Regions from separate parts of the Rhodococcus sp. Q genome, predicted to be linked through region 3. Evidence: riboswitches for the same ligand, from Rfam matches in the RefSeq annotation. Region 3 holds a riboswitch; each other region holds the start of a gene.
What was found. Region 3 has a riboswitch for S-adenosylmethionine ahead of FFS72_RS12080 (aminotransferase class V-fold PLP-dependent enzyme). Riboswitches for the same ligand answer to the same signal wherever they lie in the genome.

Region 1 (10,416 bases), on a different contig from region 3:
CTCGACGAGGATCAGCAACGCCCCGTCCGGCGGCGCGAACTCCTCGCCCGGGTGAGTGGTCAGCGCCTCGAACTGTTCCTCGAAGGGACGCTCGTACCGGGTGCTGTACTCGTACGCCAGTTCCTCGAGAAGGGGCGCGGCGAGCGGATCGTCCTGCATTACCGTGCGCACCTCGAGTCGACGAGAACCGGCCGTCATGCGACCACCGCCGCCCGCGGTCCGAACCGGAACGGCTCCGGGGACCTGACGTCCCCTGCGGCGAGCCCGGCGACCAGGTCGCCCACCGCGGGCGCGAACTTGAAGCCGTGTCCGGAGAACCCGGCAGCGACCGTGACGTCGCCGAGTCGGTCCACCACGAAGCGACTGTCCGGAGTGCTGGTGTACAGACAGGTGTCGGCCGCAGCGGTGGACGCGTCCACTCCGGGCAACCACGCCGAGGCGTAGTCGGCAAGGCGCTGCACACCGTCCGGGTCGGCCCGGAAGTCACGCGTGTCCGGATGCACCACCGGGCCGGTGCCGTGCTCACCGATCTTGATGCCGGACTCCGAGCCGAGTCCGTAGATTCCCTCGCCGGCCAGCTCCGCTCCGGGGTGATGGACGAAACTCGGCCACTCCGCATCGATCACCGGGACGAAGTGAGCAGGCTGCTCCTGGGTGGTCCGCAGTGGCGGTAGCACGGGCGTCGGCCGGATGCTCGTACTCGCGAGCAGACTCCTCGTCCAGGCACCCGCGGCGAGCACCGCATGGCGGGCCCGGATCACACCGGTGTCGGTGACCACCTCGACCCCGGTTGCCGCGCCGTGGATCTCGCGTACCGCGGCCCGATGCCGCACCTCGGCGCCTGCGCGCTGCGCTGCGTCCTTCAAAACCTGTACCGACCGGTCCGCGTGCAGACGACCCGCCGCCGGATGGAACAGCACCGAGGTGTCGAATCGCATTCCGGGCCAGCGCTTCTCCGCCTCCGCCGGGTCGAGGACCTCGTGTGCGATCCCCAGCGTTGCGAGGGTCTTTGCGCGGGTCAGTGTGCAGGCGGGGTGCCCGTGGTCCACCGCACCGGTCAACGTCAGTACCCGGGTACCGGCGATCTCCTCTGCTGCACGCCACAGCGGCAACGCGCGACCGGCGAGGGTGGTGTGGAAATCATCCTCGTACGCCTGCCGATATATCCGGGACGTGCCGTGCGAGGCGCCGCGCCGGTGGCCCGGTCCGAACTGCTCCAGCAACACCACCGACCGCCCGCGCGCCGCCAACCGCCACGCCGCGGCCGACCCGATCACACCACCTCCGACGACCACGACGTCGACCGGTCCGTTCACCTGCACCATGTCGCTACTGCTTCTTCGGCAGGCCGGGCGGGTTGATCTCGGACACGTCGAGCGCTTCGGTCTGGATTCCCCACCGCTCCAGCACCTGTGCGTACGTACCGTTCTCGATGAGGTGATCGATCGCCTCGTGGATCGCACCGACGAGCCCGTTGTCCTTCTTCGTCAAGACGGCGATCTCACCCTGGAGGTCGAGGCCCGCACCCGAGAAGGTCCCTACGACTTCGGTTTCACCGGTCTGCAGAGCGTGGAACGAGGACGACGGATTCGGGCCGACGTAGGCGTCGATCCGGCCGGAGCCGAGCGCCAGGTAGTAGTCGGTGGCCTGCTGGTAGTACAGGATCTCGGCGGGCTCGAGTCCGGCCGCCACGTTCTGCTCGTTCCACTCGACCAGCAGGGCTTCCTGGTTGGTTCCGGAGCCGACGCCGATCTTCAGGCCTGCGATGTCCTTCGGTCCCGAGAAGGTGATGCCGCTGCCCTTCTTGACCTCGACGGCCAGGCTGTCGAGGCGGTAGGTGGCGAAGTCGTACTTCTCCTTACGCTCCTCGGTGACGGTGACGTTCGAGATGAACGTGTCCGCTTCGCCGGAGTCGATGCGGACGAAGTTCTGCGCCCAGTCGGCAGCGGTCAGTTCGATGTCGAGGCCGAGGACGTCGCCGATGAGATACGCGATGTCCGTTTCGGATCCGATGATCGTCTTGTCGTCGTCCGCGTAGAAGCGCAGCGGCGGCGCCGTGCCGGCCGACCCCGTGACGATCAGCGTCCCTCGGTCCCGGATCGCTTGCGGCACCTTCGCGGCGATGTCCGGTACTTCGTCCGTGGTGATGCGGTTCTGCTCGGCCGTCAGGTTGTATCCGGCTGCGGTCGCGGCGTCAGGTTCGGCGGCCTCGCCCGAACTGCACGCGGCACCCGCCAACAGGGCGACGGCGGTCAGAGCCGAGGCGAACAACCTCGTGCGGCGGATGGTGGCGGACATCGTTTCCTTCCTGGATCTTTCGTTGAGAGACGTTCAGAGCACGCGCGACAGGAAGGCGCGAGTGCGGTCGTGGGTCGGGTGGTCGAGCACCTGTCGCGGCGGGCCCTGCTCGACGATCACCCCGTCGTCCATGAACACGACGGTGTCCGCGACCTCCCGGGCGAACCCGATCTCGTGAGTGACGATGACGAGGGTCGCGCCCGCGCCCGCGAGGTCTCGGATGACGTCGAGGACCTCGCCGACGAGTTCGGGGTCGAGGGCCGAGGTGGGCTCGTCGAACAGGATGACGTTGGGGCGCAACGCCAGCGCGCGGGCGATGGCCACCCGCTGCTGCTGACCGCCCGACAACTGCTTCGGATAGTGGTCGGCCTTGTCGGCGACGCCCACCCGGTCCAGCAGCTGCCTGGCCTCGGCTGTCACCTCGGTGCGGTCGCGGCGCTGCGCGGACACCGGCGCCTCCGTGACGTTCTCGAGAACCGTGAGATGCGGGAACAGGTTGAAGTTCTGGAAGACGAACCCGATCTTCGAGCGCTGACGCAGGATCTCCCGGTCCCGCAGCTCGCGCAGGACGTTGCCGCGGCGGCGGTACCCGACGAGTTCACCGTCGATGCGGATGGTGCCGCGGTCTACCTTCTCCAGGTGGTTCAGCGTGCGCAGCAGCGTCGACTTCCCCGAACCGGAGGGGCCGAGGATCACCGTCACCTCACCCTGCCGGACGGTCAGGTCGACACCCTTGAGAACCTCCAAGGCGCCGAAGGATTTGTGCACCCCGCGCACGTCGACGGCATGCACTGCCTGCACCTCGGGGCCCGTCACCGTGTCGCTCCCCTCGGTGCGCCGTGACTGGTGTCGCGGATCTCGCGATACTTCGCGACCACTCTCTGCCACGGCGTCAGCGGCAAGGCGCGAGCCGATCCGCGGGCGTAGTGCCGTTCGATGTAGTACTGCGCGATGGACAGCAACGTGGTCAGGACGATGTACCAGACGGTCGCGACCATCAACAGCGGAACCACGCGGCCGTTGCGGCCGAAGATCACCTGTACCTGGTAGAAGAGTTCCGCGATCGCCATCGTCGACACGATCGAGGTGCCCTTGAACAGGCTGATGACCTCGTTGGCGGCGTTCGGCAGGATCGAGCGCATCGCCTGCGGCAGAACGATCTTCACGAACTGTCGGCCGCGCGGGATGCCCAGCGCGTTCGCCGCCTCGATCTGCCCGTGGTCGACGGAGATGATGCCTGCCCGGACGATCTCCGCGGAGTACGCGGCCTGGTGCAGGGCGAGACCGACGACCGCCGCGGTGAACCCGGAGATCACGCCGGTGACGTTGAACTCGAGGAACCCAGGCCCGAACGGAATTCCCAGCGTCAGCGTCTGATAGAGGTAGGCGATGTTGAACCAGAACAGCAGCTGCACGATCAGCGGGATCGACCGGAACGCCCAAACGTAGGTCCACGAGATCACCTGCAGCACCGGATTGTTCGACAGTCGAGCCACTGCGAGCAGGACACCGAGGCCGAATCCGAGGACGGTGCCCCACAGCGTGAGCTCGATCGTCGTCCACAGCGCGGACAGCACCGACGGGGCGGTGAAGTACTGCGCGAACGTCGCCCAGTCCCAGCCGGGGTTCACGACCAGGCCGTGCACGAACTGCGCGACCAGTACCAGTGCGGCGGCCGCGACGACCCAGCGCCACGGGTGCCGGGTGGGGACGACACGCAGGTCGGCCTCGTCGGCGACATCGGTGACAGCCGGCGGCGCACTGACAGCCGGCGCGCTCACAAGCGGATCTCTGACACGGTCACGGGCGACCTTTCGCGGTTGGGACGGGGCGGCCGATGCCGTCCCGTCGCGCCGACCATCGCTCCCGGCGGTAGCACCCACACCCACTGGCGGGGGGTTGCTGCGACGTCGCTGAGCCGGGTCTCTCGGTCGCTCTCGATGGTCAACTCTCGCGATGAAATGTCCCCCAACCCGCCTGCACGGTCACCCTTTGCGTTCGAGGTGATTCGAAATACACGGCCCGACGGGTCACGCCGTGAGCGAGCACAATGGGTCCATGGCGAACACCGAGCAGACCCCCGGGTGGACCTACCTGATGGACATGGACGGGGTCCTCGTGCACGAGGAACACCTCGTACCGGGCGCCGACAAGTTCCTCGCCGAACTACAGGAAGCCGGCACCCCGTTCGTGGTGCTGACCAACAACTCGATCCGAACGCCCCGCGACCTGCGCGCCCGCCTGCTGCGGACGGGTCTCGACATCCCCGAGCAGTCGATCTGGACGTCCGCGCTGGCCACCGCCACCTTCCTGCACAATCAGCGCCCCGACGGCAGCGCGTACGTCGTCGGCGAATCGGGTCTGACGACGGCCCTGCACGACATCGGGTACGTCCTCACCGACAGCGACCCCGACTACGTGGTGCTCGGCGAGACCCGCACGTACTCGTTCGAGGCGATCACCACCGCGATCCGGCTCGTCGAACGCGGCGCCCGGTTCATCGCCACCAACCCCGACGCCACCGGCCCGTCCCGTGACGGCTCACTACCTGCGACCGGCTCGGTCGCCGCGCTCATCACCCGCGCGACCGGCCGCGAGCCGTACTACGTCGGCAAGCCGAATCCGCTGATGATGCGGTCCGCGCTGCGGGCCATCGGCTCGCACTCCGAACACACCCTCATGATCGGCGACCGGATGGACACGGACGTCGTCTCGGGACTCGAAGCGGGGCTGCAGACCATCCTCGTCCTCACCGGCATCTCCAGCCGCTCGACCGTCGAGGCGTACCCCTACCGCCCGACGCTGGTCCTCGACTCGGTCGCCGACCTCGTCGGTCGCACCCACGACCCGTTCGCCGCCGCCTGACCCTCCCCCTTTCTTCCTGAATGGCCCATCCATTCAGTCAGACTTCCTGAATGCGCCATTCAGGAAGGGCGGCGGGCATAGGGCGGGTCAGCGCAGGGGCAGTGGTCGGCCGGCGACGACGAGGACCACCGACTCGCACTCGGCTGCGACGGCGGTGTTGAGCCTGCCGAGCGCGTCCCGGAAGCGGCGGCCGGAGGCGGTGGCGGGGACGACGCCGCTGCCGACCTCGTTGCTGACCACCACGACGGGCACCCGCACCCGGCGCAGCGCGGACACCAGGCCGTCGACGTCGGATTGCACTGCAGCCCAAGATTGTTCGTCGTCCCAGGCGCCGTGGGTGTCGATGCGTCGGGTGAGCCAGGCGCCGAGGCAGTCGACGAGCAGCGGGCCGGTCGCCGAATGCAGGACGCCCACCAGGTCGTCGGTCTCGACGGTGCGCCAGGTGTCGGGTCGCGACGCGCGGTGGCCGGCGATGCGAGCGGCCCACTCGGCGTCACCGCGTGCGGGAGCACCGGTCGCGACATAGGTGACGTCGTCGCGGTCCGACAGCAGTCGCTGCGCGTGGGTCGACTTTCCTGCTCGGGCGCCGCCGAGGACCAGGGTCCGGCGCGGCGCCGACGACCCGAGGGCACCGTCTCCCACCGTCACCACCGTCCCGTCCGGGACGATGCGAACACCCCACGGCCGCAACCGGTCCGGCAGGTCGACAGGATTGTGGTGTCCGAGGTGGACGGCGATCACGTCGGTGCCGTCGACGACCGCTCCGACGCCGCGCAGGGCCGCGAGGGCACGGGGGAAGCTGACCAGGTCGAGGTGGTCGGGCTCGTGCTCCGCGAGATCACCGAACGTTTCCTCCAGGAAGACGGTGTCGTATCGCGCATCGCGCACCGAGCCCAGCTGTACCGCGTCGAGCGGTCCGGTGTCCGTGGCCCACAGCATTTTCCGGCCACCTGCCGCGACCTCGTAGAGGACAGAGTCGCCGTCTCGGTGCACCCGGTGGGCAGCGGGCAGCACCCGGACGCCGTACTCGCCGACCGTCAGTGCGTCGCCGGGCGCAACCGGAATCCACCGGACCGGGTCGTCGGGTCCGACCCAGTCACGGCACAGGTCCAGCGCTTCCGGCGGGCCGATCACGTCCAGCGGCTGCTCGCGCGCCACCCACGACCGCATCAGCAACGCGAGAGGTCCGACGTGGTCGGGGTGGGCGTGGGTGAGCAGGAGGTGCCGCACCCCGGACAGTGTCCGCCCCGCGTGCATCGCGGCCCGCGGCACCTCGGGTCCGCAGTCCAGCAGCAGGACGTCGTCGACGAGGCCTGCCGTCTGGGAGCGAATCTCGCCGCGCTCCAGCATGATCCGGCACGAGGCGCACGTGCAGAACGGGTTGGGCCAGCCGTCGGCGGCGCCGGTGCCGAGGAGCACCACCTCCATCACCGGGCACCGCCGCGCGCGACCGGCAGGACGACGGGACCTCCGGGCCGGGCCAGAACTTCGACGCGCGCACCGTAGACCTCGGCGATGCGCTCGACGGTCAGCACCTCCGTCGGGGTTCCGTCCGCGACGACGGCGCCCCCGTCGAGCATCACGATCCGTCGCCCGTACTGGCCGGCGAGGGTGAGGTCGTGCATAGCCGCGACCACCGTCAACCCCTCCGAAACTCGAAGCTCCTGGACGAGGTCGAGCACCTGCTGCTGGTGTCCGATGTCGAGGGCGCTGGTGGGTTCGTCGAGCAGCAGCACCCTCGGCTGCTGGGCGAGGGACCGGGCCAGGACCACCCGCTGCAGTTCGCCACCGGACAGATCGGTGGCGGGCCGGGACACCAACGCTCGCAAGCCGAGTCGATCGACGAGGTCGTCGACGACGGCACGGTCGTCGGAGCTCTCGCTGCCGAACCGGGGCAGATGCGGGGTGCGTCCGAGGGTGATGAGGTCGCGCACGGTGACGCCGTCGGGGACGACGGGCCGCTGCGGCATCAGTGCCACCGACCGCGACATGACGCGCCGCGACGCACGCCCCGGAGCGTGGCCGTCGACGAGTACCTCGCCCGTGGCGGGCACCAGCCCGGCGAGGGCGTGCAGCAGCGTCGTCTTGCCCGCACCGTTGGGCCCGACCACCGCCACCCATTCGCCGTCGTCGACGTGCAGGTCCACCCCGCCCAGGACGGCGACCGTTCCTCGTTCGACGCGCAGACCGGTGCACGAAATCACGCGCTCACCCGCCCGCGCCGCAGGACGAGAAGGAAGAACGGTGCTCCGATGGCGGCGGTGACGACGCCGATCGGCAGCTCCGCCGGGGACATCACGGTGCGGGCCACGACGTCGGCGAGGACGAGGAACGCGGCGCCGACCATCAGAGACAGCGGCAGCAGCAGCCGATGTCCGGGCCCGACGAGGAGCCGGACCGCGTGGGGCACGACGATGCCGACGAACCCGATGAGGCCACTCACCGAGACGACGGCGGCGGTGCCGAGGGTCGCGACGCCGATCAGGACGAGCCGTACCCGGTCGGGGTTGATGCCGAGGCTCCCGGCCTCGACGTCCCCGACGGCCATGACGTCGAGGGTGCGTCCGTGCAGCAGGACGACGGCGACGGACACCACGACGTACGGCAACACGGTGAGCACGTCGGACCAGCCGTCGGTGGACAGCCGCCCGAGCAGCCAGGAGTACACCTGGCGGAGGGTGTCGTCATTGCGCTGCATGAAGAACGTCTGGATGGCATTGGCGAACGCGGCGACGGCGACGCCTGCGAGGATGATGACGACCTCGGTGCGTCCGCTGCCGACGGTCCGTCCGAGCGCGTAGGTGGCGCCGACGGCGAGCATGCCGCCCGCGAACGCGGCGATCGGGACGCCCGCGAACCCGGCTGCCCCGCCGACGGCGATGGCGAGGGTCGCGCCGAGCCCGGCGCCACTGGACACGCCGAGCAGGTACGGGTCGGCGAGCGGGTTTCGGAACACGCCCTGGTAGGCGGCGCCCGCGATGGCGAGGGTCGCGCCGACGAGCGCGCCGAGGACCACGCGGGGAATGCGGATGTTCCACAGGATCGACTGTTGCCGGGCGGTCAGTCCGGAGTCGACGTCGATGAACGGCAGCCTGTCGATCACGTCGAGGATCACCCCGGACGGCGTGAGCCCGGCGGGTCCGACGAGGATGCCGAGCAGCATCGCTGCGAGCAGCACGAGCGCCGAACCGGCCAGCACGAGTGCGCGTCTGCGGGACACGGTTACCCGGTGGGTTGGACGGTGACGGCAGTGACGGCGCCGCCGTCGGCGGGGACTGTGCTCACGATGCCTGCGACCTCGCGCATGAAGTCGACGACGCGCGGTCCCCACCGTGACGCGAGGTCCTCGTCGACGACGTGGACGTTGCCGCCGCGGACCGCTGTCAGGTCGGCCCACCCGGCGCGCTTCGCGACGGTGTCGGGGGTGACGCCGCAACACTGGCCGTCCGCGAGGAAGATCAGGTCCGGGTCCTGTTCCACGATGAACTCGGCCGACAGTTGCGGATACCCGTCGCCTCCGGTCGCGATGGAGGTGAGCCCGAGCATCCCGTAGATCTCACCGATGTAGGTGTCGTCGGTGACGGAGTACAGGGTGTCGTCGAGCTCGTGGTAGTACCGCAGCGGCGTCGCGCGCGCGGGCACACCCGCGACGATCGCGTCGATGTCCGTCTTCATCCGCGCGACGAGTTCGGCGGCGTCCCCGACGTGTCCGGTGGCCGCACCGATCTGCTCGATCTGCGCGTACGTGTCGTCGAGGGTGCTCGCCGCCGGGAGGATCAGCACCTCGACGCCCGCGTTCTCCAGACCGGCGACGAGGTCGCCGGTGTCGGCGTTCGCGACGACCAGGTCCGGCTCGTACCCGAGGATCGCCTCGACGTTCGGCGTGTACCCCGAGAGGTCGGTGACGGGGACGCCTTCCGGGTAGTCGGACCGGTCGTCGACGGCGACGACCTGATCACCCGCACCGACGGCATACAGCATCTCGGTGCTGGTGGGGCTGAGCGAGACGATCGCCTGCGGGACGCCGGGCGCCGCCGTCCCGGTCGACGGGCCGTCGCCGCTCTCGTCGTTGCCACAGCCCGCGGCCAGGAGTACGAGAGCGGCGATGCCGGCGGTCACCAACCGGCGCGGGGTCAGGTGCACAGCAATCCCTTCGGACGCGTCAGGCCAACGCTTGCGCGAAGTCCTCGAGCAGGTCGTCGGTGTCCTCGAGGCCGACGGACAGCCGGACCACCCCGTCGGAGAGTCCGATCGCGGCGCGTCCCTCGGGACCCATCGCGCGGTGCGTCGTGGTCGCGGGGTGGGTGATGAGGGACTTCGAGTCGCCGAGGTTGTTGGAGATGTCGACGACGCGCAGCTTGTTCAGCAGCTCGAACGCCTTCTTCTTCCCCTCGCCCTCGGCTGCCGCCAGCTCGAAGGTGACGACGGTGCCGCCGCCACTCATCTGCGACGTCGCCAGGTCGTACTGGGGATGCGACTCGAGGAACGGATACTTCACCCAGCTGACGGCGTCGTCCGCTTCGAGGAAGCGGGCGATCCGCAGTGCGCTGTCGGTGGAGTGCCGCACGCGCAGCGGCATCGTCTCGAGGCCCTTGAGCAGGGTGTGCGCGTTGAACGGGCTGAGCGCCGGTCCGGTGTGGCGGATCAGTTGCTGCACGGGTCCGTCGATGTAGTCCTGCGGGCCGAGGATCGCGCCGCCGAGGACGCGGCCCTGACCGTCGATGTGCTTGGTGCCGGAGTACACAATGACGTCGGCGCCGAGGTCGAGGCTGCGCTGCAGCAGCGGGGTGGCGAAGACGTTGTCCAGCACCACCTTCGCGCCCGCGGCGTGCGCCATCTCGGACACCCTGCGGACGTCGACGAGGGTCTGCATCGGGTTCGAGGGGGTCTCGAAGAACACGGCCGTGGTCGGCACCGACAGCGCCTGCTCCCACTGGTCGAGGTCCTCGCCGTCGACGAACACCGTCTCCACGCCCCAGCGCGGGAGGATCTCGTTGCAGACCACGAAGCAGGATCCGAAGAGGCTGCGTGCGGCGACGAGGCGGTCGCCCTTGCCGAGCAGTGCACCGAGCGCGGTGAACACCGCGGACATGCCGGACGCGGTGGCGTAGCAGCCTTCCGCGCCGTCGAGCAGACGCATCCGCTCCTCGAACATCTTCACCGTCGGGTTGCCGTACCGGGAGTACACGAAGTGGTCGATCTCGCCGGTGAACGCCTGCTCCGCCGCTTCAGCGGACTCGTAGACGAATCCGG
Region 2 (10,416 bases), on a different contig from region 3:
ACGCGCCGCGATGACGTGCTCGAGGCGTCGAAGTCGATCACGGCGGAGCTGCGGCGCGCGGGCGGTGCCCTTCCTGCGGGAGCCGTGGCGCTCGACGGCGCGCTCCTTGACGCGGCGGTGGCCTCGATCCGTGCCGACGAGGACGTCGAGCGAGGCGGGTTCGGTGGGGCGCCGAAGTTCCCGCCGTCCGCGCTACTGGAGGGGATGCTCCGCAGTCACGAGCGGACCGGCTCGGCGATGGTCCTCGAGTCCGTGACCCGGACCGCGGAGGCGATGGCGCGCGGCGGGCTGTTCGACCAGCTGGGTGGAGGCTTCGCCCGCTACTCGGTCGATGCCGACTGGGTCGTGCCCCATTTCGAGAAGATGCTCTACGACAACGCCCAGCTGCTGCGCTTCTACGCACACCTGGCCCGTCGCACAGGCTCGGACCTGGCCTTGCGTGTCACCGAGCAGACAGCCGAGTTCATGCTGCGTGATCTGCGCACCGAGACAGGCTGTTTCGCGTCCGCGCTCGATGCTGACACCGACGGCGTCGAGGGATTGACGTACGCATGGACCCCGGATCAGCTGATCGAGGTGCTCGGCTTCGAGGACGGGGTGTGGGCTGCCGGCCTGCTGGCGGTCAGTTCCGTCGGAACGTTCGAAGCAGGGACGTCGGTGCTGCAACTGCCCGCCGATCCCGACGACGCCGCGCGCTGGGAATCGGTGCGCCGAACCCTGCTCGACGCACGCTCGAGGCGACCGCAGCCCGCCCGAGACGACAAGGTCGTCACCGCGTGGAACGGGTTGGCGATCACTGCGCTCGCCGAAGCCGGTGCGGGACTGGGGCGCACGCAGTGGCTCGACGCGGCACAGCAGTGCGCTCGCTCGCTGCTGGACGAGCACCTGGTGGACGGGCGGCTCCGGCGTGCATCGCTCGGGTCGGTCGTCGGCGATGCGGCGGCCGTTCTCGACGACCACGCCGCGCTCGCGACAGGACTGCTCACCCTGCACCAGGTGACCGGTGGCGCCGAGTGGCTGGCGAATGCACAGCAGATTCTCGACGTGGCGCTCGACCACTTCTCGGACGACGCCGAGCCGGGATCCTGGTTCGACACCGCGGACGACGCGGAGGCGCTGATCGCCCGACCCCGCGACCCCGTCGACGGGGCGACCCCGTCCGGCGCGTCGTCGATGGCGGAGGCACTGCTACTTGCATCGGTGCTGTCCGCACCCGACACGGCAGGGCGCTACGGCGCCGCGGCCTCCGCGACGATCGACCGGGGAACTGTTCTGCTCCAGCGTGTTCCACGCTCCGCGGGGCACTGGCTCGCGGTCGCCGAGGCCGCTGTTCGTGGCCCGATCCAGGTGGCTGTCGCGACGGACGGCGCGTCGGATCTGCTCGACGCGGCGCGCAGGCATGCGCCCGGCGGTGTGGTCGTCGTCGGCGGAACGCCCGATTCGGTTCCGCTGCTTGCGGATCGGCCGCTGGTCGACGGTGAGTCCGCGGCGTACGTGTGCCGCGGGGTCGTGTGCGACCGGCCTGTCACCGATGTCGACGCGCTGGTCGAGGCGCTCGCCCGGTAGTGCGCCGGCGCCGCGGGATCGGCTTTCGGCCGTCTTCGGTGTGGCGTCGCTCCTTACCCAGGAGGTTCGGGATGGCGACGATTCAACTCGTCGCGGACGCGCTCCAGTGACGCAGTTTCGTCGTCGATCTCCGCGACCCGACGCTTTGCCCGGTCGAGATTGCCTTCGAGTTCCAGGATCTGCAGGACCACACCCTCGCGTTCGGCGGCAAGCTGGCCGAGGGCGTCTGCCACTGGATCGTCCATACAGCTCACTGTAGGTGATTTCTGCAGGTGTGACGGGTGCATCGTCGCTGCTGTGAGGGTGTCGGTTGCAGGATTCGATCCGTTGTACACAGGCGGGAACCGATCGGGACTCGGTTGCGTCTGAGAAGGGTGAGCGGACTGTTGTCGGGGGGCGGGGGCATGTGGTGCGGGGGACTGTTGCGGGTGTCGCGTGTTGGCGTTTCACGGCACTGGAATTCGATGTCCTGTGGCGCCTCTGTGGACGTGATCGACTGCCGTATCCGATGGCCTACCGCAGTGCGGCGGAGACCGTCGACGAGGATCAGCGACAGCGGCAGGAAGCAACGCACATAGTTGTTCGGCAACTCGACGGGGAGTTGCAGGCGGCGCTGTCCATCCTGCTGGAACCGGATCTCCGAGTCGAGGTGTGCGGTTTCGCGGGCGCAGGACCGACGTCGATGACCCGCGTGCACGCAGGCATTCGGGGTGCCGCCGCCGCTGTCGTCACCCAGATGTCCGGGCCCGACACAGAAAGCGGCGGCGACGTGCGGATCGCGGTGGTGCCGCGAACCCGGGTCGCTGCCACGGCCGCTTCGGCAGTGCCGGCGGCCGCGCGCGGCGCGGGCCGTCGGCTGGTCGCCCAACCGGACACCGGGAACACGGTGATGCGGCCCGTCTCCGAGCGCGGCACCTCCGACGACGTGCGGGGATTCCTGTCGCGACGCCGCGACGGCATCGGAGAGGTCGGCGTCCATCCCGGGCCCGCGGTCGACTGGCGCCCGACCGACGACGGTGGCGTGTTCCAGTGGATCGACGTCGAGGACGGCCGCTACCTGATCGTCCGCACCCGCGACGTCGTCGAGGTGGTTCCCGCATCGGCGGACGAACTTCGTGACCATCTCACGGCGCTCGTCGACCGCGTCGATCGGCGCCGTCAGGCGAACAGCACCAGCCACACCGCGATGTAGTGACAGAGTGCGGCCACGACCGTGCCTGCGTGGAAGAACTCGTGGTGCCCGAAGGTGTCGGGCCACGGATTCGGCCATTTCGTGGCGTAGAGGACCGCGCCGAGGCTGTAGAGCACCCCGCCGACCGCCAACAGGATCAGGGGGAGCCAGCCGACCTGCTCGACCAGGTCGCCCGCGACGGGCACGATCGCCCATCCGAGTAGGAGGTACAGGGGAACCCCGACCCATCGGGGAGCGGTGGGCCACAACATCTTCAACGCGACTCCGGCGAGGGCCCCGGACCACACCACCGCCAGGAGTGTTCCGCCGGTGCCCGCCGGGAGTGCCAACGTCGCGAAGGGGGTGTAGCTCCCCGCGATGAACAGGAAGATCATCGAGTGATCGGCGCGCTTCATCCACGTGCGCGACCGGGTCGTCGGCCAGTGGATGCGGTGATAGGCGGCGCTGACCCCGAACACGCCGCACACGGTGGTGGCGTAGACGGCGGTCGCGACACCGGCGCGGGTGGACACGGTGAACGCGGCCGCGACGAGTACAACGCCCGCCACGACGGCCACCGCGAACGCCCACGCGTGGATCCAGCCACGCAGGCGGGGTTTCACCGGGGCGAGTGGTTGGTCCAGGACGGTCATGGGGTCATCTCCCAGCGCTTGAAGCCCATAACCTACGGAACCGTAGGTTATGAATCCCGGCCACTGTACCCCGCACGGAGTCGGCCGACGGTGCCGTCGAATGTCGCGCTCCTCACGAGAACACCGGTGCGCGACGCGGAGGCAAGGGCCGGGCGTAATGTGACCTCCCGTGGTGATGTCCAGGTGAAGCCCTCCGACCTGCTGTACAGCCTCTACGAGCGGCGCCTCACCGGGCAGCTCGACGGTATGCAGCGACCCCGGCACGTCGCCGTCATGTGCGACGGCAACCGCCGCTGGGCGCGGGAGAACGGGTTCACCGACGTCGCGCACGGTCACCGGATGGGTGCGCTCAAGATCGCCGAACTGCTGACCTGGTGTGACGAGACCGGCATCGAGATGGCGACGATCTATCTGCTCTCCACCGAGAACCTGCGCCGCGACCCCGAGGAACTCGACACCCTCATCGAGATCATCACCGACGTTGTCGAGGAGATCTCCGGACCTGATCAGAATTGGTCCGTGAAGATCGTCGGCACCCTCGATCTCCTGCCCGAGGACTCCGCCCGCCGACTGCGCGAAGCCGCCGACCGCACGGCGGGCCGCACCGGCACGCACGTCAACGTCGCGGTCGGGTACGGCGGGCGCCAGGAGATCGCCGACGCGGTCCGCTCGTTGGTGCGGCAGAAGCAGGCCGAAGGCGTCGACGGTCCCGAGCTGGTCGACGCGATCACCGTCGAGGCGATCGACGGGCATCTCTACACGTCCGGGCAACCCGATCCGGATCTGGTGATCCGCACGTCCGGCGAGCAGCGGTTGTCCGGGTTCCTGCTGTGGCAGAGCGCGTACTCGGAGATCTGGTTCACCGAGGCGTACTGGCCGGAGTTCCGGCGGGTCGATTTCCTCCGTGCCCTGCGGGACTACGCGGCACGGCACCGCCGTTTCGGCACGTAGGCGCCGACCCGCTCGGTGCGTGAGTCAGGCGGCCGGGACCACCGCACTCGCGCACCTGCGGCGGAGCCGCCTCAGAGCTTGCGCAGCCGCAGCCGGTTGATGGAGTGGTCGGCGTCCTTGCGCAGCACCAGGGTTGCGCGCGGACGAGTCGGCAGGATGTTCTCCACCAGGTTGGGGCGGTTGATCGAATTCCAGATGTCCTCGGCGGCGATCGTGGCGTGCTCGTCCGAGAGGTTCGAGTAGTGGTGGAAGTGGGCCTGCGGGTCCGCGAACGACGTCTTGCGCAGTGCCAGGAAGCGTTTGATGTACCAGCGCTCGATGTCCTCGACCTTCGCGTCGACGTAGATCGAGAAGTCGAACAGGTCGGAGACCATGAGCCGCGGCCCCGTCTGCAGGACGTTGAGGCCTTCGAGGATCAGGATGTCGGGCTGTCGGATCAGGTGGTACTGGCCGGGGATGACATCGTAGGACCGGTGTGAATAGACCGGTGCCGCAACCTCTTCGGCGCCGGACTTCACCTCGGTGACGAAGCGGAGCAGCTTGCGGCGGTCGTAGCTTTCCGGAAAGCCCTTGCGGTGCATGATGCCGCGGCGCGTCAACTCCGCCGTCGAGTACAGGAAGCCGTCGGTCGTCACCAGGTCGACACGAGGGTGGTGTTCCCACCGCGCGAGCAGCGCCTGGAGGACGCGCGCCGTCGTGGACTTGCCGACGGCGACGGAACCTGCGACACCGATCACGAACGGCACCTGACGATCCGGGTGCTTCTCCCCGAGGAAGGTCGCGGTCGCGGCGAACAGGCGCTGCCGTGCGGCGACCTGGAGGTGGATCAGTCGCGACAGCGGCAGGTACACCTCTGCGACCTCGTCGAGGTCGATCTGCTCGCCGAGGCCCCGCATGCCCTGGAGTTCTTCCTCCGTGAGCACGAGCGGCGTCGCCTTGCGCAGTGTCCTCCACTGCTTCCGGTCGAACTCGACGTACGGGCTGCTTTCGCTCACCCTCGCCATTCGCGCGCCCCGGCCTCGATCTGCATCGCCTCGATCTGCATAGGTGGATTGTGCTCGCCCACACAGTCCGATGCTGCGTCGGGTCCGGCCACTAGGGTGCACAGGTATGGACGCCACCACCTTCGTTCGCGAGTATCTGCTGCTCGGGCTCGGTTTCGACCGAATCGAGGACGGGTTCGTCGACGCCTTCACCGGCGACCCCGAATTGCGTCGGCAGGTGGAGAACGCGCCGCCGCCCGAGCCGCGTCAGCTGGCCCGTCGTGCCGCGGAGTTGCGGTCCGAACTGTCCAACGTCGAGATCGCGGCGGATCGCGCCGAGTTCCTGGATGTGCACCTGCGCGCCCTCGAATGCTCGGCACGCAAGTTCGCGGGCGAGGAGATCGGCTTCGTCGACGAGGTGCACGCCTACTTCGACGTCCGGATCGAGCCGGGGTCCGTCGACGACTACCGTGCGGCGCATCGCGCGATGGACGAGGTGCTCGCCGGGGACGGCAGCAGGCCGCTGGCGGAACGGTTGCAGGCGCACCGCGCGGCCGACGAGATTCCGCCCGAGCGACTGGCTGAGTGCGTCGAGGCGTTCTCGTCGGCGCTCCGCGACCTGGTGCGCGCCCGCTACCCGCTGCCCGAGACCGAGCGCGTCGAGTACGAAGTGGTCGGCGACAAGCCGTGGTCGGGTTTCAACTACTACCTCGGCGACTACCGGTCGAAGGTCGCCATCAACTCGGACCTCAAGCAGCACATGGCGCACCTGCCGCACCTGATCGCGCACGAGTCGTACCCGGGTCATCACACCGAGCACTGCCGCAAGGAGGCGGGCCTCGTCGACGCGGGCGAGGTCGAGCACACGATCTTCCTGGTCAACACCCCGCAGTGCCTTATGGCAGAGGGTCTCGCGGACCATGCACTCGGCGCGATCGTGGGGCAAGGCTGGGGGAAGTGGGCGGAGGAGATCTACGCCGACCTCGGCCTCCGCTTCGACGGTCAGCGCGCCGAGGCACTGTCGACGGCGTCGGCGGGGCTGCTCGGGGTGCGTCAGGACGCGGCACTGCTGCTGCACGACCGCGGACGCTCCCACGACGAGGTTGCGGAGTTCCTGCAGACGTGGAACCTCACGTCGCCGGAGCGCGCCAGGCAGTCGCTGAGGTTCCTGTCCTCGCCGCTCTGGCGCGCGTACACGTCGACGTACGTCGAGGGCTACCGGTTGCTCGACTCCTGGCTCGGACGCGCGGGCGACGACATCGAACGTGCGGACCTGTTCCGGCGCCTCCTCGACGAGCCGCTGATTCCGTCCGCACTGCGCTGACCACGGGCGTCGGCGTCGCCTACACTGGGTGCTGCTTCACGAGTGCCGTCGCCAAGCCCCGACTGGACGGCCGCCAACCCCACGCTCGCGGGTGGCTCGGGTGACGAAGTGGCTGGCACCGCCCGGTGTCGGCACGAGCGCCCCCGGATTTCCGGGCGGCCCGAGTAACTCGGGAGATCCCATGAGCAACCTGTCCCACGACATCCCGGTCGTCGACCGCCACTGCACCAGCTACGGACCGGGACATCGGGTGCATTTCGTTCACGCACGCAAGAGCTGGGAGAACGGGGACTCCGTCGACGTGCTGGCCTCGGTGCGGCGCGGCGGACTGATCCGGCTGGAGTCGCACCACGACGTGGTGGAGTGCTGGCATCACGACACGCGCCGGTTGGCGGCGGCATTGCGGCGCACCGGCGGTTTCGCCCGCTGGAATTCACGCCGGCACGCACTCGCCGTACCGATCGAACCCGGCCGGAACAGCCTGTTCAACCTCGCCGACCCGGCCGATGCCGAAGGGTGCGATCGTGCGGTCAGCCGCGGGGCGACCAGCCGTCGGGGCCCGGTCCGAGGACAGTGAACGAGCCGACGTGCCCGCGGCCCAGCTTGACGCGGCGCGTCAGCAGCCACGCCTCGCCCTGCCGGACCCAGCTGTCGTGGTAGTCGCCGAGTGTCTGGAACGTGACGCCCGACCGGTCACCGGTGCCGAGGTGCAGGTCGGAGACGTATGCGCGGCTGGTAGCGGTGTCGCCGCCGACATCGACGACGACGTTGCCGAGCAGGTGCTGCGTCGGACCGCAGGCGTCGAGGAACGAGCGGATGCTCGCAACCATCTCGGCACGGCTTCCCAGCTCCCCGGTGCCGAGGTTCGCTGTCATGTCCGGAACGGTGAGGTCGTCGAGGGCCGCCCAGTCGCGATCGTCCATGGCCCGGGCGATCAGGGTCAGGGCGCGGGTGATCGTGCGTTCTGCGATCAGGTCGTCGAGGGTCATCGGTTGCTCCCGGTGGTGTGGCGGACTCCGTCGTGGTGGACAGCCAAGCGCGTCCGCTGCCGCTTACGGCGGCATTGTCCCGGCGATCGGGACGGCGGCGGCATCGTTCCAGGGAACCCGCGGCAGGGTGCCGGTGACCTGGCCCTAGAATGGAGCTGCCCCTGCCCGGCCTTCCACTTGGAGATCCCTCGATGACCGCTGTGCCCAGCACCGACGTCAACAATGCCTCGCTCGCCGAACTCGACCCCGAGGTTGCCGCGGCAATGAACGGCGAACTGGCCCGTCAGCGCGACACCCTCGAGATGATCGCGTCGGAGAACTTCGTTCCGCGCGCCGTCCTGCAGGCTCAGGGCAGCGTCCTGACCAACAAGTACGCCGAGGGCTACCCCGGGCGTCGCTACTACGGCGGCTGCGAGCACGTCGACGTCGTGGAGAACCTCGCCAAGGAACGCGCCAAGGCCGTCTTCGGGGCCGAGTTCGCGAACGTGCAGCCGCACGCCGGCGCCCAGGCCAACGCCGCGGTGCTGATGGCGCTGATGAACCCGGGCGAGAAGCTGATGGGCATGGACCTCGCGCACGGCGGGCACCTCACGCACGGCATGAAGCTGAACTTCTCCGGCAAGCTGTACGAGGTCGCGTCCTACGGCGTCCGGGAGGACACCCACGTCGTCGACATGGACAAGGTCCGTGAGATCGCCCTCGCCGAGCGTCCCCAGGTGCTCATCGCCGGCTGGTCCGCCTACCCGCGCCACCTCGACTTCGCCGCGTTCCGGTCGATCGCCGACGAGATCGGCGCAAAGCTGTGGGTCGACATGGCGCACTTCGCCGGTCTCGTCGCCGCGGGCCTGCACCCGTCGCCGGTTCCGCACGCCGACGTCGTGTCCACCACCGTCCACAAGACCCTCGGCGGTCCGCGCTCCGGCATGATCCTCGCAAAGCAGGAGTGGGCGAAGAAGCTGAACTCCGCCGTGTTCCCCGGCCAGCAGGGCGGGCCGCTGATGCACGCGATCGCCGCGAAGGCCGTCGCCATGAAGATCGCGGGCACCCCGGAGTTCAAGGAGCGCCAGGAGCGCACCCTCGCCGGATCGAAGATCCTCGCCGAGCGCCTCGGCGGATCCGATGTCGAGGGCAACGGAATCTCCGTCCTCACAGGCGGCACCGACGTCCACCTGGTCCTCGTCGACCTGCGCAACTCCGCGCTCGACGGTCAGCAGGGTGAAGATCTGCTGCACGAGATCGGAATCACCGTCAACCGCAACGCTGTTCCGTTCGACCCCCGTCCGCCGATGAACCCGTCCGGCCTGCGCATCGGCACCCCCGCGCTCGCCACCCGCGGATTCGGCGAGGCCGAGTTCACCGAGGTCGCCGACATCATCGCGACGGCGCTCGCGAACGGCACCGACGCCGACGTTCCCGCGCTGCGCGCACGCGTGTCGAAGCTGGCTCTCGACTTCCCGCTCTACGACGGGCTCGAGAACTGGGGCCTGCTCTCCAAGAACGTCTGACCCGACCACGCGACATGGCCCGCACCCGCATGGGGGCGGGCCATTTCGCTGCTTCGGCCGGGTTGTTGGTTTACCCAACGTTCACCGTGTTGGTCGCGCACGGTGGGGCGGAGTGGACGTAGCGTTCAGGCCAACGGGTGACAGGGGAAGTTGCCCGTCCGGGAGGTTCGAGTCGTGACTGACTTCGCGCAGTGCGAGGGGACCGGCGCCCGGTCCCTGTGGGCGTCGCCCCACCCGGACCGATCGGCCCAGCGAACCGCCGCTTGCGCGGGCGCCGCGTCAGTGTAGGAGCCACCGTGACCGCAAACCGCTCCGTCCGCACCTACGTCCTCGACACCTCCGTTCTGCTCTCGGATCCGTGGGCCGTCACCCGGTTCGCCGAGCATTCGGTTGTTCTGCCACTGGTGGTGATCAGTGAACTGGAGGGCAAGCGCCACCACCATGAGCTGGGATGGTTTGCGCGAGAGGCGCTTCGGATGCTGGACGACCTCAGACTCGAACACGGCAGGCTCGACCAACCGGTGCCGATCGGCACGGAGGGCGGCACACTGCAGGTCGAGCTGAACCATACCGACCCCGCCGTGCTCCCCGTGGGCTTCCGCACCGATTCGAACGATTCCCGAATTCTCGCGTGCGCACTCAACCTGGCCGCCGAGGACTACGACGTGGTCCTCGTGAGCAAGGACATCCCGCTTCGCGTCAAGGCGGGCGCGGTCGGACTGCCCGCCGACGAGTACCACGCGCAGGACGTCGTGACGTCCGGGTGGACCGGGATGACGGAACTCGATGTCGCGTCGGAGCAGATCGACCGACTCTTCGCCGACGGCGTGATCGACCTCGACGAGGCGCGGGAACTTCCGTGTCACACGGGAATCCGACTTCTGGGGGGCCGATCCAGCGCACTGGGGCGGGTCACCCCCGACAAGCGGGTGCAGTTGGTGCGGGGGGAGCGGGAGGCGTTCGGGTTGCACGGCCGCTCCGCCGAACAGCGGGTCGCCCTCGACCTGCTCCTCGACGAGAGCGTCGGGATCGTCTCGCTCGGCGGCAAGGCGGGTACCGGCAAGTCGGCGCTCGCGCTCACCGCGGGCCTCGAGGCGGTGCTCGAGCGCCGCACCCATCGCAAGGTGGTCGTGTTCCGGCCACTCTACGCGGTCGGCGGGCAGGAGCTCGGCTACCTGCCGGGCAGCGAGAGCGAGAAGATGGGACCGTGGGCGCAGGCCGTGTTCGACACCCTCGACGGTCTTGCCAGCCCCGAGGTGATGGACGAGGTCATC
Region 3 (10,416 bases):
CGCGTGCGCGATGGTCCGGTCCCGGACCCGTTGTAGTCGGACGAGGTGGTTGCCGATGCGGTCTGCGAGGGAGTCGACGTCGTCCGACGTCGGCTCGATCTCGCGGTCGGGCGGGGTTGTCACTGTCACTCCTCGGGGCCTCACCAACTGTGTGCTGGCCGCAAGTATGTGGTGTTCCCCGTCACTCGGGCAACCAGCCGACGCATCCACCAGCACGTCCGCACGCTGGGAGTGCGTCGGCCGGTCACCCGGCGCTTCGCAGCGGACCCTCTCTCCTAGCGGCCCTTGAACTCCGGTGCCCGCTTCTGGAACACGGCGGCGATGGCCTCGCCGAGGTCCTCGGAGGGCAGGAAGGCGGAGTTCCACGCGGCGACGTAGCGGAGGCTGTCGTCGACGGCGGGCTTGCGCGTGTGGTCGAGGACCTGCTTGACGCCCTGCACCACGAGCGGGGGGTTGGCGGCGATCGCGGCGGCGGTCTCGTGCGCAGCGGCGAGGGTGGCCTCGGCATCGGCGTACACGTCGTTGACCAGACCGATCTTCTCGGCGCGGGCTGCGTCGATGTCCTTGCCGGTGAGGGCGAGTTCACGCAGGTGACCGTCGCCGATGATCCGGGGCAGTCGAGCGAGGGTTCCGACGTCGGCGACCATCGCGACCTTGACCTCGCGGACGCTGAACTTCGCGTCGGCGCTGGCGTAACGGATATCGGCGGCGGTGATGAGGTCGACGCCACCCCCGATGCACCAGCCCTGGATCGCGGCGACGACGGGCTTGCGGCAGTCGGCGACGGCGGTGATGGCGTTCTGCATCTTCCGGATGACACCGTGGAAGTCGGTGCGCGGCGCGGCCTGCGCCTTGTCGGCGAGCACCGGGGCCATGGCCGGTGCCATCGCCTGGAGGTCGAGTCCGAAGGAGAAGTGCTTGCCCTCTCCTGCGAGGACGACGGCCCGCACCTCGGGATCGGCGTCGAGTTCGGCGAACAGCGGCGGCAGCTCGTCCCAGAAGTCGGGGCCCATGGCGTTGCCCTTACCGGGTCCGATCAGCGTCACCTGAGCAACGTTGTCCTTGATGTCGACCGTGAAGGCCTTCCAGGCATGTTGAGTCATTACTCAAGAGTAACCTTCGCGCCGGGCGCCCGTTAAGGCTGGGAAAACTTCATCCGCTTCTGCTGGATCGGGCGGCGACCACCGCTCAGGATGAAGGGGACCACCGCCGATCCGACGTGACGGGCGGCCGCATCGCAGGAGGCCACATGCTGATGCACCAGGGAATCGGACTCGACGGGTTCAACTCCCTGTCCGAGCGCCGAGCGACCCATGCCCTGTTCGAATGCTGCTCCTCGGTGATCTGGGCGGGCACGCTCGCGTCCGGCCGCCCCTACGCCACCCACGACGCCCTGCTGACCAGGGCGGACTCCGAACTCTTCGAGCTCTCCCCGGAGGCCGTCGACACCGCTCTGCATTCGCACCGGGGCATCGCGTACCGGGTTCGCACGACCGCCTCGTCGCTCGAACAGTGCGCGGTCTGGGCGCCCGACGAGGAGACGATGCTCGCCGTCGTCGCCGCATGCGACCGCTACCTGCGCCAGTTCGGATACCCGTACCTGTGGTGCGCATCCGGACGCGACGCCGTCGATCTGCTCGGCGACCTCGACCTCCGCATGTCCCACTCCCCCGACATCGAGCGCAAGACGATGCTCGGCGAACTGGCCAAGGTCAACCGGACAAGGATCCGGCGCATGCTCGGACCCGAGGGCGGCTACGACAACTACTGCTGAGTGTATTCGCAGGTCAGGGCCGCGCGAAGGCGCCGGCGAACACACCCGCGACGGCGGCCTGCACCGCCTGCTGATCGACCTGTTCGGGGTCGACTGCATGTTCGAGCATGAGCCCCGAGATGAGCGCCATGATCGTGATCGCGAGGACGTGGGCGTCGACACGGTCCGCGATGCCCCACGCGTCGGCTCGTCCGGCGATGAGGTCCTCGAGCTGGCTCCGCAGAGATCGCCGTTCCCGCAGGTACGCCTCGGCAATGGCCGGTTCGCGTGCGGCCTGGACTCCGAATTCGAGAACGAGCAACGCCCATCCGGGTTCACCGACGAGCCAGGTGCTGATCGTCTCGCCGCCGCGGCCGACGGCATCGGCGATGTCGAGGTCCGCGATCTCCGCGAGGACCCGGCCCGCGAGTTCGAGCGAGCGCTCGGCGAACAGCTCCGCGAAGAGATCCTGCTTGGACTCGAAGTTCGAGTAGACGGCACCCTTGGTGAAGCCGGCACGCCGGGCGATCTCCGTGAGCTTGGCTGCCGCGAAGCCTCGAACGGCAAATTCCTCGGCCGCGGCGGCGAGAATCCGGCGTCGCACCTCGTTACGCGACGGACGGGCGATCGGCTCGCCCTGTGGCGCATTCCGCGGCAGTTGGTCCGGTGTCGCGCTCGACTCAGTTTCCACGATGTCCATTTTCCGGCTTGACGACTCCAATTTTCGATACCTACGGTATTCAATACTTCGGGTATCGACAAGGCAGGGGCGTACATGAGCACGACAGTCGACGCGAACGCGCGCGAGACGAGCGCGATTCGGGAGGACACGGCGGCGCACCGATCCACCAGCCCCACCGACAGGTACAGCCAGCGACAGATCCTGGTCGCCGTCGCGATCGGGGTCCTGCTACTACAGATCGGCTTCATCACCAGTTACGTCGCCGCCTTCCATCAGCCGACCCCGCGGGACATCCCGATCACCGTGGTCGCAGACTCCGCACTGCCGGCCGGCACCGGCCAGCAGGTCGTCGACCGCCTCAACGCGATCGACGGGCATCCGGTCCAGGCGCGGCTCGCCGCCGGCACATACGAGACGCGCACCCTGATCGAGACGCGGGAGGTCATGGGCGGATACGTCATCGCGTCATCCGGCCCCGACACCCTGATCGTCGCGAGCGGAGCAGGCAGTTCCGCAGCGACCGCACTCGAGGGCATCTTCACCTCCGCGACAGCGGACATGGGCCGGGAGTTCGTGGTCCGCGACGACGTACCCGTCGGGGCGCACGACAACCGTGGCCTGTCCGGGTTCTACCTGTCGATCGGCTGGGTGGTCGGCGGATACCTGCTGGCAGCCGCGATCGGCCTGCTCATCGGGGCACCGAGGACGCTGCGCGAAGCGGGTGTGCACACGGCGCTCATGGCCGCGTACGCGCTGGTGTCGGGATTCCTCGGCGCGCTCATCGCCACGAACATCCTCGGCACGTTCACCGGGCATCTGCTGCCCCTGTCCCTGCTGGGTGCGGGAGTGGTGTTCGCGACCGGCATGTTCACCATGGGGCTGCGGGCGGCGATCGGAATCCTGGCCGTCCCGCTGGCGATCCTGATCTTCGTCGTGCTCGGAAATCCCAGCGCAGGAGGGGCATTCGGGTCGAATGTGCTGCCCTCGTTCTACGCCGCGATCGGCCGGTGGATCACGCCGGGAGCCGGAACGGAGGGTGTGCGCAGCATCGTGTACTTCCACGGAACCGGGCTCGGGCAGCCGACCGTGACGCTGGTCGTGTACGCGGTCGCCGGGCTCGCGGCCGTGTTCGGATTCACCGCCGCCCGATCTCGCCGGACACGTTCCGCCTGACGAACGTTTCGCCGAGCGAGCGGTGCCTCTCACGTCCTATGGTGGGTCATGGCGAGGACACTGCATCCGGACGCGGCGAACGTCGCGAGGACGCTGATCGCGCGGGGCCACCACGGGGTGGTGGCCACGCTGGACCAGCCGACCCACACCGCGGCGGAGGCGGCCGCGGTCCTCGGCGTCGACATCGGCGCGATCACGAAGTCGCTGGTGTTCCTGCTCGACGACGAACCCGTCGTGCTGCTCGTCTCCGGAGCTCATCAGGTGGACACCGAGCGCACCGGTAAACGTCTCGAGGGGACGTTGACGCGAGCGCCCGCGTCGCTCGTGCGTGAGGTGACCGGGCAACCGCTCGGCGGGGTTGCCCCGGTCGGCCATCCGACGAACCTGTCCACCTACGTCGATGCCTCCCTCGAGGCGTATCCGGAACTGTGGGCGGCCGGCGGCCGCCCCGACGCGGTGTTCCGAACGACCTTCCGCGAGTTGGTCCGCATCACCGCGGGCCTGCCCATCGACGTCGACTGAGCACCACACCCCTCGGTGTCAGGGGAACCCGAAGACGGTCGGACCGGGCAAGCGTTCCCCTCACCCCGAGGGGTCGAAGCGGAGGTCAGGAGGCGAGGGCGCGGGCGGTGAGGCCGAACCGGCCGAGGATCTCGCCCAGGACCGTCGACGGCCGGGTCACCCCCTGCTCGTGCAGCACCGGTAGGACGTCGTCGACGACCCGGTCGAGCACCTGCGGCAGAACGAGCGGGAGCAGGGTGACGCCGTCCGCGACACCCGCGGCCCGGATGTCCGCGAGCAGACCCACCAGCCCGGACGCAGTGCCGACGTACGAGATCGATTCCGGCACACGAGGTTCACGCAGTCCCGCGTCGAGCCGGGCAAGTTCGCGTCGGGCCCCGCGATGGTCGTCGGCGAGGAGCACCTCGACGTCGAGCAGAACGGCAACGGAATCGGGATCGCGGCCGTCGCGTTCGGCGCGGGCCCGGGAGACGTCACGCCGACGCTGCGCTTCCCCCAGGTCGTGCGCACGAATCCTGACAACGGAGTCGGGGTCGCCCGCGAGGTCGAGGGTCGACGACGTCAGTTCGACCCAGTAGTCGCTGAGGCCGAGCGGAATTCGGAAGTCGGTGTGGGCGGCCGCAGCCGGGTGACGCCCGGCACCGGAGAGTTCGACGGCCACGTGCAGCGGCCTGGACGACGGGTTCGAGAAGGAAGCAGACATGACTGTCCTCGGAATGTGACGGGGATGATCGGGGCGGTCGAGGTGGTACTCAGACCGGACAGATGCCCGACGCGGTGCGGCACAGATCGACATGCCTGCGGCACCACTGGCCGCCGATCGTCTCTGCCGCTTCCGAAGTCATGCGCCCGATACTAGCGTCCCGCTGCGGAGGTCGTCGCGCGCTCACGAACGAAATCCGCGATGGCGGAGACCAACCGGTCGACGTCGCCACTGCTGCTGCCGAGTCCGAGGCTGGCACGAACGGCCCCCTCGACGTGCCCGAGACGGGCGAGGAGCGGGTGAGCGCAGAAGCGGCCGTCGCGCACACCGATGCCGTACCCGTCGGACAGGAACGTCGCGACCTCGCGGGGCTGTGCGCCCGCAACGGTGAAGGTGACGATGCCGACCGCGTCCGGCGAGTCGGGCCAGATCCGCAGGATCTCGACGCCGTCGATGTCGGAGAGTCCGACCGTGAGCCGGTCGCACAGAATCCGCTCGTGGAGCTCGGCCTCGTCGGCGTCGAATCCGGCGAGCGCCTCGCATGCCGCGGCGATGGCGACGGCACCGAGAACGTTCGGGGTGCCCGCCTCGTGCCGCTGCGGCGCGGTGGCCCACTGGACGTCGTCGAGGTCGACGTTCTTGGTGGCGCCGCCGCCCGCCAGGTACGGCTCGGCGGCGTCGAGCCAGTCTGCGCGGCCGACGAGGGCGCCGGCACCGAACGGTGCGTACAGCTTGTGCCCGGAGAAGACGAGGTAGTCGACGCCGAGTTCGGCGATGTCGACGCGACGATGCGGCAGCAGCTGGGCGCCGTCGACGACGATGCGCGCACCACACTCGTGCGCGATGCGGGCGAGGCGGGCGATCGGCAGGACCTCACCGGTGACGTTCGACGCCCCGGTGACGGCGAGCAGCGCGGCGGGGCGCGTGCAGAGCTCGGCGACGATCCGCTGGATGGTCTCCTCGATCGTATCGGCGGACCGCACGACCCGGGCACCATTCCGGTTCCAGGGCAACAGGTTTGCGTGGTGCTCGATGTCGAGGACGACGGTGTCGCCGGGCACGCAGGAGGCCAGCAGGTTGAGGGCGTCGGTGGTGTTGCGGGTGAACACGACGACGTCGTCCTCACGGGCTCCGACGAAGTTCGCGACGACGCCGCGCGCACCCTCGTACCGCTCGGTGCACACCTGCGATGCGAAGCCCGCGCCGCGGTGGACGCTGGCGTAGAAGGGCAGCAGGTTCTGCACGGTTTCCGCGACCGCGGTCAGTGCGGGAGCGCTGGCCGCGTAGTCGAAGTTCGCGTAGGTGGCGGTGGTGCCGTCGGCGAGCGGGGCGACGAGGTCGGATCCGCACACGGGAGCGAAAGCGGCAGTGTCGCAGGCATTTTCATTGGCCGAGAGGTCGGCACAGGCGGTGGATTCCAGAACTGCGGTCATGGCGTCATCCCTTGAAACTCAGGGACCCGTGCGTGAGGTGGTTGTGCATCGAGTCCGCGCTTGCCGTGTCCGGTGTTGGATTCACGGCCAGGTCGTCACCCGGGGCACCCCACCGCGGTGGAGGGTTGCCGGCCAGCAAGCCGGGGCTAAGCGCTGGCACTCATAACCTGCAGCGAGAATGGCAGCCTTGCCGAGCGGCTGTCAACCCGAAGCTCCGGGGCTCCTCGGTGACCTCCATCACTCCCCCGCGTCCGAGCGCGCCGGTCGCGAGCCCGCCCACCAGCGGAAAACACCTGTTCACGGTCCGTCTATAGGCTGGTCGGACAGTTCGAACCTGGGAGGCGTCTCGTGCCGAATCTTCGTCGAAAGTCCATCGCCCTCGCGGCTGCAGTCGCAGCGGTCGTGTTGGTGGCCGGATGCTCCGGCGGCTCCGACTCGTCCGGTTCGACCGCGTCGGGCTCGCAGGAGTCCGACGCGACGATCACCTTCACCCCCGCCGACCTCACGGCGCCGGTGGACCCGCTCAGCCCGATCACCGTCGACGTGGCGGACGGGTCACTGACATCGGTCACGCTCACCAACCCGGAGGGCAAGGTGATCGAGGGCATCACCACGCCGGACGAGACGTCGTGGAAACCGGGCGAGCCTCTCGGCTACGGGAAGACGTACGACCTGGCGGCGCAGGCGGTCGACGGCCGCGGCGTCGCGACGTCTCGGGACGCCACGTTCACCACCGTGACCCCGAACAACCAGACCCGCCTCTACCTGAACACCACCGGCGGGCAGTCCCTCGTCGACGGCGGCAGCTACGGCGTCGGACTGGTCGTCGTCGGGCATTTCGACGAGCCGATCGGGGACCGCGCCGCCGCGGAGAAGGCGATGACGGTGACGACGAATCCACCGGTCCAGGGCTCGTGGTTCTGGGTCGACGACCAGAACGCGCACTGGCGTCCACAGCAGTACTACGCGCCCGGCACGACGGTGTCGGTCGACGCGAAGGTCTACGGCACCGATCTCGGCAACGGCCTGTACGGCGAGCAGGACGAGGCGGTGTCCTTCCGGATCGGCGACTCCCACGTCTCGATCGCCGACGACAACACCAAGATGGTGACCGTCTACGAGAACGGCCAGCTGGTTCGGGAGATGCCGACGTCGATGGGAATGGGTGGCACGGAGACGATCGGCGACACGACGCTGTCGTTCTGGACGCAACCAGGGGTCTACACGGTGATGGACAAGGCGAACCCGGTGATCATGGACTCGTCGACGTACGGGCTGCCGATCAATTCGCGGCTCGGATACAAGGAGACGATCAACTGGGCCACGCGGATCAGCTCCGACGGCATCTACCTGCACGAGCTGGCGTCGAGCGTGTGGGCGCAGGGCAACACCAACACCTCACACGGCTGCCTCAACCTCAATCCCGAGAACGCGCAGTGGTTCTTCACCTTCTCGCAGCCGGGCGACGTCGTCGAGGTCCGTAACACCGGCGGCGCACCGCTCGAGGTGTGGCAGAACGGCGACTGGAGTCTTCCCTGGGACCAGTGGCTCGCGGGCAGCGCGTTGTAGGCACTGCCCGTTGGGATCGCTTGCGCCCTGGAGGTGGTCGAATCCGATACTCATGCGATCACCCCAGTATGGGCACGGAGCCAGTCGATTCCGGGTCCTCGGGTGCGGGCGATGCCCTTGTAGTCGGCCATGTCGTCGGGCAGTTCGACGAGGATGTCGTGAAGTCGCTGCGCCCATTCGGGAACCAACGCGACGTCCTCGAACGGCAGCAGGTGGGTGCGAATGAGGAACAGAATGGCATTGGACGCGCCGAGGCGGATGAGGTGCTGCACCTCGACTCGCAGGTGCAGGCGTCGTCCGACGTCGGCCAACGGGCCTTCCCCGAGCAGACGCCGGTCGCGACCCCAGTCGGGGTAGGTCTCGGTGGCGGTGTCGAGCCTGCGGTCCACGGTCAGCGTCCAGTTGGTGCGCCGATACCGTTGTCCCGCTTGCAGTCCCATCAGGAACTGTTGCGCCCGCGGAATGACGCCCTCCTCGTGGACGCGGGGAACGGGTCCGTGGATCTGCAGGAAGCTCATCCCGACGTCGAACCGCAGCGACCAGTCGGCGGCGAAGGTGACCAGCCCGGCGTCACCCCACAGTGCGCCCTCACGCTGGTCGAGAAGGACGACGTCCTCCTGGACCTGCCTTCCGATGTACCGCAGTGGCGGCTCGGGCAGACTGTCGGCGACCCCGATAGCGAAGGACTGATCCCATCCGAGTTCGCCGTTGTGCCAATGCCATCGGTCGCCGTCCCGGGCGAGGGAGAACCGGTCGGGGTGGGCGTCGGCAAGCATCCGCATGAGCGTCGTCATCGTTTCCCACTGTGCGGCCTCCATGTGCGACAGCGCCTGGAAGCGCTCCGGATCGGCGCGGAGAATGCGGTCACGCTCGGCCAGATCGCCCAGGTAGAACTCGTCGACGTCAACGGGATCTTCGCCCCAGCTTCCCGCCGCGGTGACGGCCCGCGTACCTGCCCGCTCGACGTTGGTGCTGTAGCGGTAGGTCTCGTGCGGGAAGGGGAACGGGAAGCGGGCCACGCGGGCGGGCAGGGCAACGGCTGTCACAGGTCGACCTCGATTCGGTTGCCGTCGGCGCGAGAGACGCAGGGCATGAAGTGACCGCCGCGCTCCTTCTCCTGGTCGGTGAGATAGAGGTCGCGGTGCAGGGGCGTACCACCGACGACTGCGGTGCGGCACTCGCCGCAGACGCCCTGGCGGCACAGGTTCGGGACCGGGACACCCTGCTGTTCCAGCGCGTCGAGCGCGCTGACTCCGGCTGGCACGGGGACGTCGATGCCGCTGCGCCGCAGCCGCAGAGTGAACGGTTCGCCCGCGTCGAGGTCGCCGACACCGAAGTGTTCGTGGTGGATTCGCGCACCGGGCCAGCCGGCGGCGCCCGCTCGGGCGACGAGATCGTCGATGAGGACACCAGGACCGCATGCGTAGAGGTGGGTTCCGAGCGGGCTGTCGAGCAGAGCGGGTCCGAGAGCATCCCAGAACTCGTCCGGCGTGTGGTAGCAGTGCAACCGGTCGCCGCACAGCGCGCGCAGCTCGTCCAGGTGGGGACCGTCGCCGGGTCGGAAAACGTAGTGCACCTCGAACGACCGGCCCCAGGCCGCGGCCGCCCGGACATGCGACAGGATCGGCGTGACGCCGATCCCGCCCGCGACGAGCAGGTGATGGCGGGCCGTGAGAACGGGGGCGAATGCGCTTCGGGGACGGCTGATCTCGACGACGTCCCCGACGGCGAGGCCGTGGATCCACTGGGAGCCGCCCCGACCGGAAGGGTCGAGGCGGACGGATATCTCGTAGGCCTCGGGCTCGAACTCGGGTCCGGTCAGCGAGTACGAGTTGTTTCGGGGCCGTCCGTTGTCGGCGACTCCGCACGACACCACGACGTGGCTACCCGGGGTGAAGGACGGCAGCGGTGTGCCGCCGGGGTCGGTGAATCTCACATGACGGACGCCGTCCACCGGGGTGTCGACGGCGTCGACGACGAGAGCGCGAGCCGGGGCGTCGCCGCGCACCGGAAGGTCGGATGTCAGGGTCACGGGCATTCCTCCGCATCGTTCATGTAGCCGAGGTAGGCGCCGGTTCGGCGCGAGAGATGGTGGTAGACGATCAGATCGGCGGCACACTCGGGGCAACGCGTGAGTCCGCCGACGACCACCGCCGCGAGGTGGACGGTGGCGCAGTGCGCGCAGTGGACGCTGCGGATGTCGGCATCGGGGCCTCCGCCGTCGACGACCTCGGCGAGGATCTCCGCATCGAGCAGGCCCGCGCCCTGCGCTCTCGCCTGGGCAGCGAGCACCGGCGCCTCGGCCCCGACGAGAACCAGGCGCCACCCGACCCGGGCGGCGGCGAGCCTGAGGTCGAGGACGTCGGACGCGATCTGCGTCCAGTCCGGCGGCAGCCGAAGCCAGTCCACGCGGGTGCCGGCGAAGCTGCCGACGAGTTCCTGTGCGCGGCGTCCGGCCGCGGCGCCGAACGAGAGGACGGTGACCGTGCGGCCGCCGTCGGCGACGGCGGTCCGCTCGGCGTGCCACCGTCCGACGGTGGTCGTGCCCATGCAGACGGTCATGGCCGGACTCCTACGGCGC

Region 1: it holds a riboswitch for S-adenosylmethionine, as region 3 does, so the genes downstream of both, FFS72_RS14750 (amino acid ABC transporter permease) here and FFS72_RS12080 (aminotransferase class V-fold PLP-dependent enzyme) in region 3, are expected to answer to the same signal.
Region 2: it holds a riboswitch for S-adenosylmethionine, as region 3 does, so the genes downstream of both, FFS72_RS10185 (hypothetical protein) here and FFS72_RS12080 (aminotransferase class V-fold PLP-dependent enzyme) in region 3, are expected to answer to the same signal.

The regions. Positions count from the first base shown of each region.
Region 1 is NZ_SCOY01000013.1:89,550-99,965, reverse strand. It holds gene FFS72_RS14770 (GNAT family N-acetyltransferase) at 1-198, opposite strand, end outside; gene FFS72_RS14765 (FAD-dependent oxidoreductase) at 195-1,325, opposite strand; gene FFS72_RS14760 (ABC transporter substrate-binding protein) at 1,330-2,298, opposite strand; gene FFS72_RS14755 (amino acid ABC transporter ATP-binding protein) at 2,332-3,114, opposite strand; gene FFS72_RS14750 (amino acid ABC transporter permease) at 3,111-4,079, opposite strand; SAM riboswitch class I at 4,153-4,245, opposite strand; gene FFS72_RS14745 (HAD-IIA family hydrolase) at 4,357-5,163, shown strand; gene FFS72_RS14740 (bifunctional adenosylcobinamide kinase/adenosylcobinamide-phosphate guanylyltransferase) at 5,251-6,591, opposite strand; gene FFS72_RS14735 (ABC transporter ATP-binding protein) at 6,591-7,367, opposite strand; gene FFS72_RS14730 (FecCD family ABC transporter permease) at 7,364-8,326, opposite strand; gene FFS72_RS14725 (ABC transporter substrate-binding protein) at 8,386-9,306, opposite strand; gene FFS72_RS14720 (O-succinylhomoserine sulfhydrylase) at 9,326-10,416, opposite strand, start outside.
Region 2 is NZ_SCOY01000007.1:98,537-108,952, forward strand. It holds gene FFS72_RS10150 (thioredoxin domain-containing protein) at 1-1,566, shown strand, start outside; gene FFS72_RS10155 (hypothetical protein) at 1,620-1,811, opposite strand; gene FFS72_RS10160 (ESX secretion-associated protein EspG) at 1,976-2,758, shown strand; gene trhA (PAQR family membrane homeostasis protein TrhA) at 2,725-3,390, opposite strand; gene FFS72_RS10170 (isoprenyl transferase) at 3,574-4,341, shown strand; gene coaA (type I pantothenate kinase) at 4,413-5,345, opposite strand; gene FFS72_RS10180 (DUF885 domain-containing protein) at 5,452-6,648, shown strand; SAM riboswitch class IV at 6,683-6,792, shown strand; gene FFS72_RS10185 (hypothetical protein) at 6,830-7,225, shown strand; gene FFS72_RS10190 (nuclear transport factor 2 family protein) at 7,179-7,637, opposite strand; gene glyA (serine hydroxymethyltransferase) at 7,829-9,142, shown strand; gene phoH2 (RNA 5'-3' helicase PhoH2) at 9,439-10,416, shown strand, end outside.
Region 3 is NZ_SCOY01000009.1:87,673-98,088, forward strand. It holds gene FFS72_RS12045 (MarR family winged helix-turn-helix transcriptional regulator) at 1-123, opposite strand, end outside; gene FFS72_RS12050 (crotonase/enoyl-CoA hydratase family protein) at 276-1,103, opposite strand; gene FFS72_RS12055 (2-oxo-4-hydroxy-4-carboxy-5-ureidoimidazoline decarboxylase) at 1,250-1,774, shown strand; gene FFS72_RS12060 (TetR/AcrR family transcriptional regulator) at 1,788-2,357, opposite strand; gene FFS72_RS12065 (hypothetical protein) at 2,529-3,608, shown strand; gene FFS72_RS12070 (YbaK/EbsC family protein) at 3,657-4,130, shown strand; gene FFS72_RS12075 (hypothetical protein) at 4,216-4,833, opposite strand; gene FFS72_RS27050 (putative leader peptide) at 4,883-4,975, opposite strand; gene FFS72_RS12080 (aminotransferase class V-fold PLP-dependent enzyme) at 4,986-6,266, opposite strand; SAM riboswitch class IV at 6,318-6,434, opposite strand; gene FFS72_RS12085 (L,D-transpeptidase) at 6,615-7,835, shown strand; gene FFS72_RS12090 (heme-dependent oxidative N-demethylase family protein) at 7,886-8,881, opposite strand; gene FFS72_RS12095 (PDR/VanB family oxidoreductase) at 8,878-9,867, opposite strand; gene FFS72_RS12100 (dimethylamine monooxygenase subunit DmmA family protein) at 9,864-10,397, opposite strand; gene FFS72_RS12105 (cupin domain-containing protein) at 10,408-10,416, opposite strand, start outside.